2 regions of the Thalassospira permensis NBRC 106175 genome follow, and region 2 is predicted to be linked to the other one. Evidence: predicted binding sites of a transcription regulator. Region 2 holds the regulator's gene; the other holds the start of a gene.
The links. The regulator LexA, encoded in region 2, represses DNA repair genes until DNA is damaged. The targets are predictions, from matches to a motif close to ATGTTCTANTTTGGTTC.

Region 1: the regulator LexA is predicted to act here: its motif matches at 1,634-1,650, upstream of SMB34_RS13605 (ImuA family protein).

What each region holds. Positions count from the first base shown of each region.
Region 1 is NZ_AUNC01000025.1:19,482-27,254, reverse strand. It holds gene SMB34_RS13610 (Y-family DNA polymerase) at 1-955, opposite strand, end outside; gene SMB34_RS13605 (ImuA family protein) at 885-1,628, opposite strand; gene cysN (sulfate adenylyltransferase subunit CysN) at 1,790-3,709, opposite strand; gene cysD (sulfate adenylyltransferase subunit CysD) at 3,709-4,614, opposite strand; gene SMB34_RS13590 (Lrp/AsnC family transcriptional regulator) at 4,825-5,286, opposite strand; gene SMB34_RS13585 (aminotransferase) at 5,423-6,799, opposite strand; gene SMB34_RS21075 (hypothetical protein) at 6,989-7,285, shown strand; gene astB (N-succinylarginine dihydrolase) at 7,305-7,773, opposite strand, start outside.
Region 2 is NZ_AUNC01000034.1:55,107-62,879, reverse strand. It holds gene SMB34_RS15135 (ComEC/Rec2 family competence protein) at 1-518, shown strand, start outside; gene lexA (transcriptional repressor LexA) at 582-1,289, opposite strand; gene moaC (cyclic pyranopterin monophosphate synthase MoaC) at 1,437-1,916, opposite strand; gene SMB34_RS15120 (hypothetical protein) at 1,999-2,544, shown strand; gene trpC (indole-3-glycerol phosphate synthase TrpC) at 2,575-3,372, opposite strand; gene trpD (anthranilate phosphoribosyltransferase) at 3,369-4,403, opposite strand; gene SMB34_RS15105 (anthranilate synthase component II) at 4,437-5,009, opposite strand; gene SMB34_RS15100 (divergent polysaccharide deacetylase family protein) at 5,239-6,417, shown strand; gene trpE (anthranilate synthase component I) at 6,477-7,773, opposite strand, start outside.

The sequences.
Region 1 (7,773 bases), on a different contig from region 2:
GTACACAGCGCAGGATAATGCGGCGCAGACCCAGATTTTCCTGCGCCAGATTGTTGCAGAGTTCCGTTACCATGCTTTCAACCGTAATCGCCAGATTGGCCGCATCGCCCAGCGGTTCGCCAAAGCTGCGCCGGATCAGCCATGGCCGATCTGGCAAATTGAAATTCAGATGTTCGGGCAGACGTCCATAAAACTGATCAAGCCGTTGCAAAACTTCGGGCCCCAAGCGCGTGGTGATATTGGCACGCGGCATCGGGGTAATGTCGCCCAGATGTTTAAGCCCCAGCCGAAACAGGGTGACACGTGCCTGTTCGGCCAGACGCAGAGCGGATATCGGAAAACCGGCGGCAATATCATGATCGCGCGGCAGGCTTAAAATCCGTTGATCAGCCAAGGCAGCAGGGTGGCATCGTGCCGCCCCCCATGCCGCACCTGCCGTATCGGCAATGGCGGCATGGCCAGCATAACCACGTGATTTGACATCGCGCAGAACCAGCGCCAGAAGCGCACTTTCGCCACCAAAAAGGTGACTGCCGCCGGTAATTTCAAGCCACAATCCGGCATCACCTGTATGGTTATGATCGGCTTCCTGCAAGAACCGGTCGCGGGCAACCCACGGGCTGTATCGGTCCATCGCGCGGATCAAACGCGCCAGATGGCGTTCATAAAGATCGGGCTGTTCGGGAAGGTCGCGCAAAGCCGGGTATATGCTGCGTGCTTCGGCAAGGCGCATGCCCGGTGCAAGTCCGCGTGCTTGTGCTGCCTTGTTGCTGCCGCAGACAAGCACACCCTTGTGATCAGCTCGCGTGATCACGACCGGTTCCCGTTGCGGGGATGGTGCGGTTTGCGGGGATGGTGCGGTTTGCGGGGTATCATCCCCGGTTTCAGGCATATCGATCCGGTGGCAATCTGTTTTCCAGTGCGTCAGCCACAGATAAAGAAAACGTTGTTGCATCAATTTGCATTCTCCAGCTGCCCGGTCGAACCCCGCGTCCCCCGATCAGGCTGAGTATGTGTCGGTTGCCTGTTGTTGAATGTTTCGCTGCTTCCGGCGTTATCCGCCACCGCGTATGCGCACTGGATGCGATGGTTTTGCCATCGGACCGCATATGCCGGATCGCAATCAGGCGCGTATGTCCGGCTTCGCAGGCTAGTTGCAGGCGGCGTGCCGCAGTCAGGTCATAATCCGTGGTTTCGACAATTATGCTGACGATCTGTCCGGATTTTGCCGCTTCCTCGCAGGTCCAAAGGGCGGTGGCCTGCCGATCAACCACCATCATGACCGGCATATCCGTCGCTGGCAGCGCAAGCGGATAAAGCCCGCCTTGGTCAATCGCGCGCCGTTGTCGAATCCAAAACAGGCTTTTGCCTGTTTGATCCCCGATGGAAAGTCGTGCCAGATACCATGCCAGAATGGAGGCGGCGGCATCATCATGACCGCAGATGATTTCATGCAGACCCACCGGGGCAATGCCCCCGATGCTGATATGATGTGCAAGATCGACCCCGCCAAAGGCACGGCGCATGATCCGATCCGTTCCGCCGGGCAGGCAGGCAACCTGTCCTTTCCATTGTTTTTCGGCCCGTTGCAACGCAGCACGGGCAAGATGAAGACGTCTGTCCGACATGATGTAAGTTCCTGATTTGTTCTTTTTATGTGGTCAGGAGGGAACGGGAGTCAAGCAGCAAAGATCGGGAAAATGTCAGGAACGGTTCAAGTCATTGCGCCAAAACAAAACCCGATGCCAGGAGCATCGGGTTTTGCAGGTGAATTATGGACGTCTGATGATCAGATTTCAGGATACCACGCACCCAGAACGCCGAATTCCTCAAGCTTGGCAACGATGACCTCTGCTGCCTGTTCGGCGGTTTGATCGGAGGTGTTGACCGTGATTTCCGGGTGTTCCGGTGCTTCATACGGGCTGTCGATCCCGGTGAAGTTGGCGATCTTGCCTTCGCGGGCCTTTTTATAAAGGCCTTTCACGTCGCGCTGTTCGCAGACTTCAATCGGGGTGTCGATAAAGACCTCGATGAACTCGCCATCTTCGACAAGGCTACGCGCAAACTGGCGTTCGCTTTTGAACGGCGAGATGAAGGATACCAGCGTGATGATCCCGGCATCGACAAACAGCTTGGCGGTTTCACCGACACGCCGGATGTTTTCCACCCGGTCGGCATCGGTAAAGCCAAGGTCCTTGTTCAATCCGTGACGGACATTGTCACCATCAAGGGTGTAGGTGTGCTTGCCCATGGCATGCAGCTTTTTCTCGACCAGGTTGGCGATGGTCGATTTACCGGCACCCGAAAGACCCGTGAACCACAGAACGGCTGATTTCTGACCTTTCTGATAGGCACGCGCCTGTTTGTTGATGTCCATTTCCTGCCATTTGACGTTGGTCGCACGGCGAAGCGAATGGTTGACCATGCCAGCACCAACGGTGGCGTTGGAATAACGGTCGATGATGATGAACCGGCCCGAATGGCGGTTGTCATCATAGGGATCAAAGGCCAGTGCCTTGTCGGTTGCGATATTGGCAATGCCGACTTCGTTCAGTTCTAGCGTCTTGCCGGCAATATGTTCCAGCGTGTTGACATTGACCTTGTATTTCAGGTCGCTGATCTGTGCGTTGGTGACCTGTGCGCCCATCTTGATGATATAGGGCCGGCCGGGCAGAAGATGATCTTCGTGCATCCAGATGATGCGGGCTTCGAACTGGTCGGCAAATTCCGGGCGTTCATCCGGTCGGGCCAGAACATCGCCGCGCGAAATGTCGATTTCATCTTCAAGTGTGATGGTCACGGCCTGACCGGCGAATGCCTGATCAAGGTTGCCGTCAAAGGTGACGATTTCCTTGACCTTGCTGGTCTGACCCGATGCGGTGACGGCAATCGCATCGCCCGGCTTGATGATGCCCGATGCGATGGTGCCGGAAAAGCCACGGAAATCAAGGTTCGGGCGGTTGACCCACTGGACCGGAAGGCGGAACGGCTTTTCAATCGCATCCTGTTCGACCTGAACGGTTTCAAGATGCGCCAGAAGTGTCGGGCCTTCGTACCACGGGGTGTTCGGGCTGGCTTCGATCATGTTATCGCCGCGAAGGGCCGATAACGGGATCGGCATGATCGAGCTATAGCCAAGGTCTTTGGCGAATTCTTTATAGTCGGCGACAATGGTGTCGAATTTGTCCTGATCATAGTCGATCAGGTCCATCTTGTTCACCGCCAGAACCACATGCTTGATCCCCAAAAGCGAGGTGATGAAGCTGTGGCGGCGTGTCTGTGTCAGGATGCCTTTGCGGGCATCGATCAGGATCACGGCGACATCGGCGGTCGAGGCACCGGTTGCCATGTTGCGCGTATATTGTTCGTGGCCGGGGGTATCGGCGACGATGAATTTGCGTTTGTCGGTCGAAAAGAACCGATAGGCGACATCAATCGTGATGCCCTGTTCGCGTTCGGCCTGAAGCCCGTCCAGCAGCAGGGCGAAATCGATCTCGCCGCCTTGGGTGCCGACCTTGCGGCTATCGGATTCAAGGGCTGCCAACTGATCTTCAAAGATCAGTTTGGAATCCCAAAGCAGACGGCCAATCAGGGTCGATTTGCCATCATCGACACTGCCGCATGTGATGAAACGCAGCAGGCTTTTTTCTTCCTGGGCTTTGAGGTAGCCGAGAATGTCATCGGCAATCAGATCGGATTTGTGTGCCATCAGAAGTAGCCTTCCTGCTTTTTCTTTTCCATTGAACCGGCCTGATCATGGTCGATCATGCGCCCCTGTCGTTCGCTTGAGCGGGTCAGGAGCATTTCCTGGATAATCTCGGGCAGGGTGGCGGCTTCGGACTCAACCGCACCGGTCAGCGGATAGCAGCCAAGCGTTCTGAAACGCACCGATTTCATTTCCGGCTTTTCACCCGGATTAAGCGGCATACGGTCATCATCAACCATGATCAGCATGCCGTCACGTTCAACAACCGGGCGTTTGGCCGAATAATACAGCGGCACAATCGGGATCTGTTCGAGATAGATATATTGCCAGATATCAAGCTCGGTCCAGTTCGAGATCGGGAAGGCGCGAATGCTTTCGCCCTTGTTGATCCGTGCGTTATAAATATCCCAAAGTTCCGGGCGCTGGTTTTTCGGATCCCAGCGGTGGGTTTCGGTGCGGAACGAAAATACGCGTTCTTTCGCGCGTGCCTTTTCCTCATCCCGGCGGGCACCGCCAAAGGCTGCATCGAACTTGTATTTGTTCAGCGCCTGTTTCAGCGATTGGGTTTTCATGACGTCAGTATGCAGGCTTGATCCGTGGGTGAAGGGGCCGATGCCCTGATCAACGCCGTCCTGATTGATATGAACAATCAGCTCAAACCCGTATTCCGCTGCCACCTTGTCGCGAAATTCGATCATTTCGCGGAATTTCCACGTGGTATCGACATGCATGAGCGGAAAGGGCGGCGGGGCCGGATAAAATGCCTTGCGCGCCAGATGCAGCAAAACCGACGAATCCTTGCCGATGGAATAAAGCATCACCGGCCGTTCGAACGAGGCCGCAACTTCGCGGATAATGTGAATACTCTCGGCCTCAAGCTGGCGGAGATGGGTCAGATTAGGCTGCATTCTCGTTCCTGCCGATCGATCAAAACTGTGACAAATAACACAAAATTTGTGTTTATAAATGTATTTCACGTTGCTTTGATGGGTAATATGGAAACGGCTTTGATGCAAGCGCGTTCTATCCAAATCACACAAAAAAGATAACCAGATATTTTCTAGTACAAAGGAAATATGTTCTTTGGGTGTTTTCTTTGTGATTGATGAAGTCCGGCATCAAACCGGATAGCCCCTGAATGCCTTGGTCTGGGCAAGTGCGACATGGCCGATGAATTTGGTAATGCCAAGGTTGCCGTGGATCATTTCCTCGGACAGGGAATGATAATGCTGCACATCGCGACAGACGAGGCACAGCATATAATCATACGGTCCTGAAATCCGGTAGGCGGCAACGACTTCGGGGATGGTTTTGGCCGCGTCGGCAAACCGTTTGTAATCGGCGGCGGTCTTGCCGGTCAGTGTGACCTCGGCAAAGACCCGGACATGCGGGCAGATTTTTTCGATATCAAGCACCGCGCGATAGCGTTTGACCACGGCTTCTTTTTCAAGCTTTTTGACCCGGTCAAGGCAGGGGCTCGGGCTTAGTCCCACCAGCTTTGACAGGGCGAGATTGGTCAGCTTTGCATTGGCCTGAAGGGCGCGCAGGATTTTAAGGTTGATCTCGTCGATCTTGATCATCGGGTCGCCGTTATCTTGTTTGCGCCACCTTACACATAAAAAAACGGCCCGACCAGTATTCCGGTCGGGCAAGTGGGCAGGATTTGGGGCGTTTCGAAAATCAGGCAGCCATGCCCTTGCGTTCCTCGGTGCTCAGTTAGCCCATCACCTGATCAATGCCCTTTTTGATGGCATCGACCATCTGGTCGGCTTCGCGCCGGTCAAGCGTCAGGGGCGGGGAAAATGCCAGGCTGTCGGCGGTTGGAAGCGGGCGGACAATTACGCCGTGGTTTCCAATTGCCGCCGCACAGCGCGCGGCGATCTTGTGTTTCAGATCGAACCCGGTTTTTGTGTCCCGGTTCGCCATCAGTTGCAAGGCACCCAGAAGGCCGACACCGCGGACTTCGCCGATATGAGCGTGATGGCCAAAGGTATCGTTAAGCTGCGCATGCAGATAGGCACCGGTTTCCGCCGAGTTCGCGACCAGGTTTTCGCCTTCGATGATCGCAAGGTTCGCCAGTGCGACAGCCGATCCCACCGGATGGCCGGAATAGGTAAAGCCATGGGCAAATGCGCCAAGGGTTGCGGACCCGTCGCGCAGGACTTTCCAGATATCATCGCTGATGAAGGCTGCTGACATCGGGAAATAGCCGCTGGTCAGGCCCTTGGCGGTGGCGATCATATCGGGGCGAATGTCATAAAGCTGATGACCGAACCAGTGGCCGGTGCGGCCGTAACCACAAACAACCTCGTCACAGATGAACAGGATGTCGTGCTTTTTCAGAACCGACTGAACGGCCTTGAAATAGCCCTTGGGCGGGGTGATGACGCCACCGGCCCCCATGATCGGCTCTGCAATGAAGGCACCGACCGTTTCCGGACCTTCGGCGATGATCAGGGATTCAAGCTCGTTTGCCAGCCGGGAGGAAAACTGTTCCTCGCTCTCGCCGGGTTTGGCTTCGCGGTAATAATGCGGTAGCGAGGTGTGTTTGACTTCGGGGATCGGCAGGCCGAAATTGCGATGAAACGATGCAAGCCCGGTCAGGCTGGCGGTGGCAATGGTGGTGCCGTGATAGGCCTGTTTGCGGGCGATGATCTTGCGTTTTTCCGGTTTGCCGCGAAGCCCGTTATAATACCAGACGATTTTCATCAGCGTGTCGTTGGCATCCGACCCGGAACTGCCAAAAAACACCTTGGTGATGTGAGCGGGCATTTTTGCCACCAGCTTTTCGGCCAGTTCGATCTGGGCAGGGTTGGATGCCCCGGCAAAGGTATGGAAATAGCCCATCTGATCGGATGCGGCCTTCATCGCATCGCCGATCTCGGTCCGGCCATAGCCGATGTTCATGCACCAAAGCCCGCCAACCCCGTCCAGCATTCTATTGCCGTCGGTATCGGTAATGAACGCGCCCTTGCCCTTAACAAAAATGCGGGCCGGGCCGTTGTTTGACACATCGGCAACCACGGATGCCGGATGCAGGATATTGGCCGCATCCGATCTTTTGAGATGTTCGGTATCATAGAGGGTCGACATGGCGGGTCTCCGGGGCTTTGTGTGGGGCGTAAAGCTTGTTGTTTCCGTTATTCTGCCACGGTTGGTCCGGTATTAAATTTTGAAGCTGGTAGACTTTACAGCAGTGGCTGCGGTTGAAACTCGTTGCCTTTGCAACCGAAGATAGTTTAATTTTCGAATCACTTTTTAATTTCTAAGTTTGGGGTAAAAATGTCTGAAATTGCCTGCCCACATTGCCATTATGTTTCTCAGAATGGAGTAAAGGTCTGTATCGGTTGCCAAGCCGAGGTGGTCTACGGAAGTACTTCAAGTGAAATAAAAACTGCCATGCTTTTCGGAGGTATTGGCGCATCGATATTGTCTAGTATTGTTATGGCGAATTTCTTTGGGTACAGTTTTGCTGCAATGCTGGTTTTCGCAGCTATCGGAGCCGTGGTTGCGGTTGTTTTGACGGACAAAGCGCATCATGGAAACGTTAGATTCGTCCGACGTTACTTTAACCATTAGCACCGTAGATGCATGCTAATTAGGTGTGCTGGAAATCATAAATCGGACCAAGCTGAAGAAGCTGTGTGAGCTCATCAAGAGCCGTTCGGACTTCGTTCAGAAGCGTTGGATCGCGGAAATCATCCGCACTTAGGCGGTCACGATAATGTTTTTCGACCCAGCCTGTCAGTTCGGCAAAGCGTTGATCGTCGATCAGGCTTTGCGGGTTGGTGGCGGCAAGTTCATCCCCTGTCAGGGCGACGCGCAGCCGCAAACAGGCCGGCCCGCCCCCATTGCGCATGCTTTGGCGCAGGTCGAAAAACTTGATCTGTCTGATTGGCGTGTTGCCCTTGCCGATCAGGTCATAAAGGTAATCGCGGACCGATATGGTTTCTTCGGCCTCGGTCGGCAGGATCAGCATCATCTGACCGTTTTCCGGCAGGCGCAAAAGCTGTGAATTGAACAGATAGCTTTTGATCACATCGGAAAGTGGCACGGTACTTTGGGGC
Region 2 (7,773 bases):
CGATTGCCCGGTTTGCTGTCATTCCGCTATGCGTGGCGATTGCGGCGCAAATCCTGTATCGCCCGGCGGATATTCTGGTTTCGGGGGATCAGGAAAGCTGGGCAATTCGCGACAGGGTGCGCGACAAACTTGTCCTGCCCGAAGGCATTTCGGATTTTCAGCAGTCGGTCTGGATGGCGCGATTTGGTATCGCCGATCATGATGCCGGCAATGTCATCGAAAAATGCGACGCAACGGTTTGTTCCGTCAGGATCGCCGGACGGCAGGTGATCATTGCCAATGATCTTGCCAATCCGTTCTATGCATGCCGCCATGGCGATATGATCATCAGCCTGAAACGCGATATGCCGCGTGATATCTGTGCGCCGGATGTGACTGTCATCGATGATGACCTGTTATGGTGGCAGGGGGGCGTATTGATTGCGTTGCGGCCCGATGCCGCCCCGGTGATCGAAACCGTGCGTGAAACGTCCGGCATCTGGCCGTGGATTATCATCGGGGGCAGGGTGGTCAAATAAAAAACGCCGCCAGGCAAGGCCGACGGCGTTTCTTTCGGTTTATTCGGTTTATTCGGTATTCTATCAGTATTGGCGGAGCAAACCGATCAGACGTCCCTGAATGCGGACACGATCAGGCGACAGCGCGCGCGTTTCATAACGCGCATTGGCCGGTTCCAGCAGAACTTCGCCACGGCCACGTTTCAGGCGTTTCAGAGTGGCTTCGGCGTCGTCGACCAGTGCGACAACGATGGAGCCATCATTGGCCTGTTCGCAACGCTGGATCAGGACGGTGTCGCCATCGAGAATACCGGCATCGATCATCGAATCACCGGAAACTTCAAGCGCATAGTGATCGCCGGTTCCCAGAAGCGCTGCCGGGACCTGCACCATTGTGGTCTGATCGCGAAGGGCTTCGATCGGGGTACCTGCCGCAATCCGGCCAAACAGCGGCAGTGAAACGGATTCACCCGATTCCGAAAAGGCCGAAGGCACGGTTGCCGGCCGATGCGCAGCCTTTCGCGCGGAGGCGATAGAGGTAACATTGTTGGGCGTTTCCGCCGCGTCGTCATCATTATTATCGGGAAGACGCAGGACTTCGAGCGCGCGGGCCCGATGGGCGAGACGGCGAATAAAACCGCGTTCCTCAAGCCCGGTAATCAGGCGATGAATGCCGGATTTGGATTTCAGGCTCAGGGCTTCTTTCATCTCGTCAAAAGAGGGCGAGATGCCATGATCGCGAAGGTAATTATCGATATAGACCAGCAATTCGTATTGCTTGCGCGTCAGCATGATTTTTCCCGAACCTGTAATAAGAACAAACCGAATACATGAATGTTCTACTTTGGTTCTGCTTGTTCGTCAAGCACCACAACCCGAAAAATCACCGTTTAAGGGCATTCTTTCGGTCAAGAAACGAAATTTGGGTATTTTCAGGGATCAGTCGGCGGTGAAAGTACCCGACTTTCCGCCTTCCTTGTGGACAACGCGAATATCGGTAATCCGCATGGCTTTATCGACCGCCTTGCACATATCGAACACGGTGAGTGCGGTAACGGAAACGGCGGTCAGGGCTTCCATTTCCACCCCGGTTTTGCCGGTGGTTTTGCATGTCGCGACAATATCTACCGCATCGGTGTCAGTTGCGAGTTCCAGCGTGACTTCGACCGAGGTCAGGGGCAGGGGATGGCAAAGCGGGATCAGGTCAGCGGTTTTCTTGGCACCCATAATCCCGGCAAGCTGGGCGATGCCAAGAACGTCGCCCTTTTTATGGCCGCGTTCGGCAACCAGCCGGGCCGTTTCCGCCGACATCAGGACACGGCCCTTTGCGATGGCGACGCGCGCGGTATCGGTCTTGGCCGAAATATCGACCATGACGGCGTTACCAGCGGCGTCGATATGCGAAAGTTTGTCTGCCATGATGCTACCTTGTTGATCTCAAAGTTGTGTGTTAGTTCGAAAATACACTTAAATATTTTATGTTCATAAGATGGTTAGGCCGATGAACAAATACATGAAATTGCTTTTGGGTGGAACTTTTGTCCTGCTTCAGGCCTGTGGAATTCAACATACCCCCGAGAGGATTCTCACAGAAGATGACGTCGCACGTATCCGTGAGATTGGCATTAATTACCTTGAGAAAGAAGCCCAGGATCCAACGTACCTGCCGCCAGGCTATGTGAAACTTGGTCGTCAGGAAGTTGAAGCTGCGCTCGTTGACAATGCCTTCACCTTTGTAAACCCATTGAGCGGATGGCAGTTCCGGGCGGAACTAACCACTGAAAACAAAGTACTGATCCGCGGACGGGGTGCTAGATCGTGGTCGGGGGAGGCTTATTGGGAGCGGTTTAGTGTCGGTGATTATCAGGATCGCGATAAATTATGTCTGACACCGGCTTTCTGTTTTGTCTTTTCGCGATTTGACGACCTTGAAGGTAACGATATGCTCGGCGCGCGGGTGCATCCAAAGGGGCAAGATATGTTGGGAATAAACCATCGTTATTGGGTGTTTACGCATATTGACCCGATAAATGGTCCGGCCAAGTGAAGGATCAATCAGCCAGACTGCTTACCGTCTCTAGGCCGCGAGGCCAAGAATATTGCGGGTTGCGGCGGTGACATCATCCTGACGCATCAGGCTTTCGCCGATCAGGAAGCATTGCGCGCCGACCTTTGCCATGCGGGCGAGGTCATCGTGCGTGAACAGGCCGCTTTCGGCGACCAGCATCCGGCTGTCATCGACCATACCAGCGAGTTCTTCGGTCGTGGTCAGGGAGACTTCGAGCGTTTTCAGATTGCGGTTGTTCACGCCAAGCAGCTTAGATTTCAGTTTCAGGGCGCGTTCGAGTTCCTGGGCGTTGTGCACCTCGATCAGGACATCCATGCCAAGGCTGTTTGCGGCGTCTTCAAGCTCGGCGGCCTGGGCGTCTTCGAGGGCGGCCATGATCAGAAGGATGCAATCGGCACCAAGGGCCCGGGCTTCGGTCACCTGATAGGGATCAAGCATGAAATCCTTGCGCAGGACCGGCAGATCAACGGCGGCACGTGCCGCGATCAGATAGCTGTCATCGCCCTGGAAATAGGGGATGTCGGTCAGGACCGACAGGCAACTTGCCCCACCGGCCTTGTAGGCCTGCGCCAGAACGGGCGGATTGAAATCCGGGCGGATCAGGCCCTTGGACGGGGATGCCTTTTTAATCTCGGCAATCAGGCCGTAACGACCATCCGCAACCGATGTTTCAAGCGCCCTGATGAAGCCGCGCGGTGCGGATTGTGATCTGGCTGCGGTTTCGAGGTCGGCAAGTGACTTTCGCGCCTTGCAGGCGGCGATGTGGTCGCGTTTGTCGTTACAGATACGTTCGAGTACGTCGCTCACGCTGCGGTCCCCTGATTGGAAATGCGGACTAGTGCCTGCAAGGTTTCTGCGGCTTTGCCGGAATCGATTGCGGTGCGGGCCTTTGCGATGCCATCGGCAAGATCGGTTGCGATGTCGGTCACCACAAGGGCGGCTGCGGCATTCAGCAGAACGATATCGCGATAGGCGCTTTTTTTACCGGCAAGAAGATCGAGAATGGCCTGCGCGTTTGTCTGGGCGTCGCCGCCTTTAAGCGCATCAAGGGTGACGATTTCAAGGCCGTAATCTTCGGGGTTGATTTCAAAGGTCGTGACTGCGCCGTTTTTGACTTCGGCGACAAAGGTCGGGCCGGTTGTTGAAATTTCATCAAGGCCGCTATGACCATAGACAACCCACGCATGTTCCGAGCCCAGACGGTTCAGAACATTGGCAATCGGTTCAACCCATTCACGGGCGAAAACACCCATGACCTGGCGTTTGGTTTTGGCCGGGTTGGCCAGCGGTCCCAGCAGGTTGAAGATCGTGCGCGTGCCCATTTCAACGCGGGTCGGCATCACGTGACGCACCGCCGAATGATGGCGCGTTGCCATCATGAAGCACAGATTGATTTCCTTTAGCGCCTTTTCAAGAAGCGCCATATCGGCATCGAGATTGACGCCAAGCGCCATCAGAACATCGGCCGATCCCGATTTTGACGACGCCGCGCGGTTGCCGTGCTTGGCAACGATGGCGCCGCAGGCCGCCGCAACGATTGCCGCCCCGGTCGAGATATTGAAGGTGCCGCTGCCATCGCCACCGGTACCACAGGTATCAACCGCATTGGGCGGGGCGATAATGCCGGTCGCCTTGGAGCGCATGACGCGGGCCGCCCCGGTGATTTCATCGACCGTTTCACCGCGCAGGCGTAGCGCCATCAGGAAAGCCCCCATCTGCGACGGCGTTGCCTGACCGGACATCAGAACGTCGAAGGCCTGTTCGGCCTGTTCTTCGTTCAGTTTTTCGCCATTTGCGACTTTGGCCAGGATCGGCTTCAGGTCATATTCAGTCGACATGCGGGTTTCCTCGGTTAGCGTTCCGGTGCGGTTTCATGCGCCGGGGAAGTCTATAAAATTCTTCAAAAGGGCATGGCCATGTTCGGATGCGATGCTTTCGGGATGGAACTGCACACCATGAATCTGATGCTGTTTGTGACGCAGCCCCATGATCAGACCATCCCCGTTTTCCGCCGTGATTTCAAGGCAATCGGGCAGGGTTGCGCGATCAACAACCAATGAATGGTAACGGGTCGCTTCAAACGGGCTGGGCAGGCCGTTAAACACGCTTTTGCCTTCGTGCACCATCGCATCGGTTTTGCCATGCATGCATTCGGGCGCGCGCACGACATTGCCGCCAAAGGCCTGACCGATGCCCTGATGACCAAGGCAGACGCCGAGCAGCTTGACCTTGCCCGCCGATGCCCTGATCAGATCAAGACAGATACCCGCGCGATCCGGATCGCAGGGACCGGGCGAGATCACGATGCCTTCGGGCTTTAAAGCCAGCGCATCATCAACCGAGATTTCATCATTGCGGCGGACGTCGACCTCGGGACCGAGTTCGCGCAGATAGTGCCACAGATTGAATGTGAAGCTGTCGTAATTATCGATGAGGAGATACATCGTGGCGCCGGGCTGTGAATATCAGATCGGGCAGAGAATAAACGGCATTGCCGCTACGTCAAGCGATTGCAAAAACCATTTTCCTGCCATTGTTTGCGGTCTTTGTTTGCGGCTTTAACAGGGTGCTAACCTGATCGGGTTTAAAAGCTTCCAAACACAAGCCGCGATAATTGGCGTATAATCACCATATGGGTAACACGACCCAGCAAACGAGACTGGAGACCAGAGCGTGGCACGCCGGGCACAACCCGCCAAAAAGAAAAAAGCGGCACCGCGAAAAACAGGCCGTAGCAAGGCTGCACCGAAGAGGAAATCGGGCGGCATTGGCCGTTTCATGCTGGGCGGTGCGATTGTTGCGGGGACCATTTCGGCATTCATTGCAGCAGGCAGTATGCTTGAGCTGGATCGCGCATCGCGTGATCTTGGCGAACGGGCCGCCAATTCAGAACCGGAATATACTCCAGCACCGGCCCCGGTACCGGAAAGCCGCAATTATGATTTCAGCGAAAGCAACGGCAATCGCGACCGGACCGGATATATGGTCGGTGAACGTGTGCCGGGTGAAAAAACTGCGCCTGAAACCAGACAACCGCAGAAGGCACCGGTCACAAAGTCGCCTGAACCTGCCGTGTCGCCCGATACCGGCGGGATCAGCGGGGGCGCGCATAGTGATGGTCCGCCGCCATGGCAGAAATTCGCAGCCCTTACCCCCGATACGGGAACCGCACCGGTTATCGCGATTGTGATTGATGATGCGGGCCTTGATCAGCCGCGCACGGCGCGCACTATAGGGCTGCCCGGGCCGGTGACGATTTCCTATCTGCCCTATGCGCGCGACCTTCAGCGTCAGGTGAATGATGCGCGCGGGCGGGGGCATGAAGTGATGCTTCATATGCCGATGGAGCCGTCGTCGGCATTGGTCGATCCCGGTCCGCATGCGTTGCGCACCGGATTTGACCGCGACAAGATATTGGGCGAGATGACCTGGATGCTGGACCGGTTTGATGGCTATGTCGGTGTGAATAATCACATGGGCAGCAAATTCACATCCGATCCGGAACGCATGCAGGTGGTGATGGAGGTGATGAAATCACGCGGGCTTCTGTTCCTTGATTCCAAAACCAGTGCCAAGTCGGTCGGGTTTTCGATGGCACGCCAATATGATGTCCCGGCGCTTGAGCGCGACGTGTTCATTGATGACGCCGATGATGCCACCAAAATTGCCGAAATGCTGGCGCGGACTGAAAAAGTTGCCACCAATCAGGGATTTGCGATTGCGATTGGCCATCCGCGCGACCTGACGCTGGAGGCCCTGCAAAAATGGATTCCCGCCATTCAGGCCAAGGGATTTGTTCTGGTGCCGGTGACCGACATCCTGCGACGAACAAGTCCGAGTGCGACAGGTTGATAAAGAACAAGGCCCGCAAATGAAGCGGGCCTTGTTCTTTCAATCCGAAATGCAGGAAATCAGGCAAACCGATGGGCTTCGCGGGCGGCGGCCATAAGCGCGCCTGCCTTGTTCTGGCATTCCTTGTGTTCGAGTTCCGGTTTGCTGTCTACGACGATCCCGGCACCGGCCTGAATATGGATCTGTTCGTCCTTGATGACAGCGGTCCGAAGCGCGATGCAGGTATCCATGGAGCCATCGGCGGAGATATAGCCGATACAACCTGCATAAATGCCGCGCCGGACCGATTCCAGTTCATCGATGATTTCCATGGCGCGGACCTTTGGCGCGCCCGATACCGTTCCAGCAGGGAAACCGGCCTTGAGCGCATCCATCGCATCATATTTGTCGTCGATCTGACCGACGACGTTCGAGACGATATGCATGACATGGGAATAGTATTCGATCTGTTCGCGGTCGGTGACGCGCACCGTACCGGGCTTGGACACACGGCCGACATCATTGCGCCCAAGGTCAAGCAGCATCAGATGTTCCGAACGTTCCTTGGGATCATCAAACAGGTCCTGGGCCATGACCTTGTCGTCATCGGGTGTCTTGCCGCGCCGACGCGTTCCGGCAATCGGGCGAATGGTGACTTCGCCGTCGCGCAGGCGGACAAGGATTTCCGGGCTGGCACCGACAACCTGAAACCCGCCGATATCAAGATAAAACATGAAAGGTGACGGATTGATCCGGCGAAGGGCGCGGTAAAAGGCGAAGGGCGGCAATTGATAGGGCAGCGTGTAGCGTTGCGAGAGCACGACCTGAAAGATATCGCCCGCGCGGATATATTCCTTGGCCTGATCGACCATTTTATGAAAACCGGCCTCGTCGACGCTGACCTTTGGATCGGGCAGGGTGGCGGGAACCGATTTGGACCGGCGATCAAGGAATAGGTTGCGCTGGAACTGCTGCACGACATCATTGAGGCGCGCACAGGCAAGATCATAGGCCGCATCGGCATCTATTCCGCTTTCGGGGCGGACCGGGGTTACGACGGTGACGGTATCGGCGATGGTATCGAAGCTTGCGGTGACCGTCGGGCGGATAAAGATGCCGTCAGGGACGCCGAGTTCATCCGGGTTGCTATCGGGTAGCTTTTCCATCAGGCGTACGGTGTCATAACCCATATAGCCGACAAGACCGGCGCTCATGGGCGGAAGATTGTCGGGCAGGGTGATGTGACTTTCGGCGATCAGCTTTTTGAGGCTTTCAAGCGGTGCATCGGGTTCATCTTCGAACGCATCGGCATCGGCAAGGGCGCGACGGTTCAGTTCTGCCTTTTGGCCAAAGCACCGCCAGATCAGATCGGGGCGC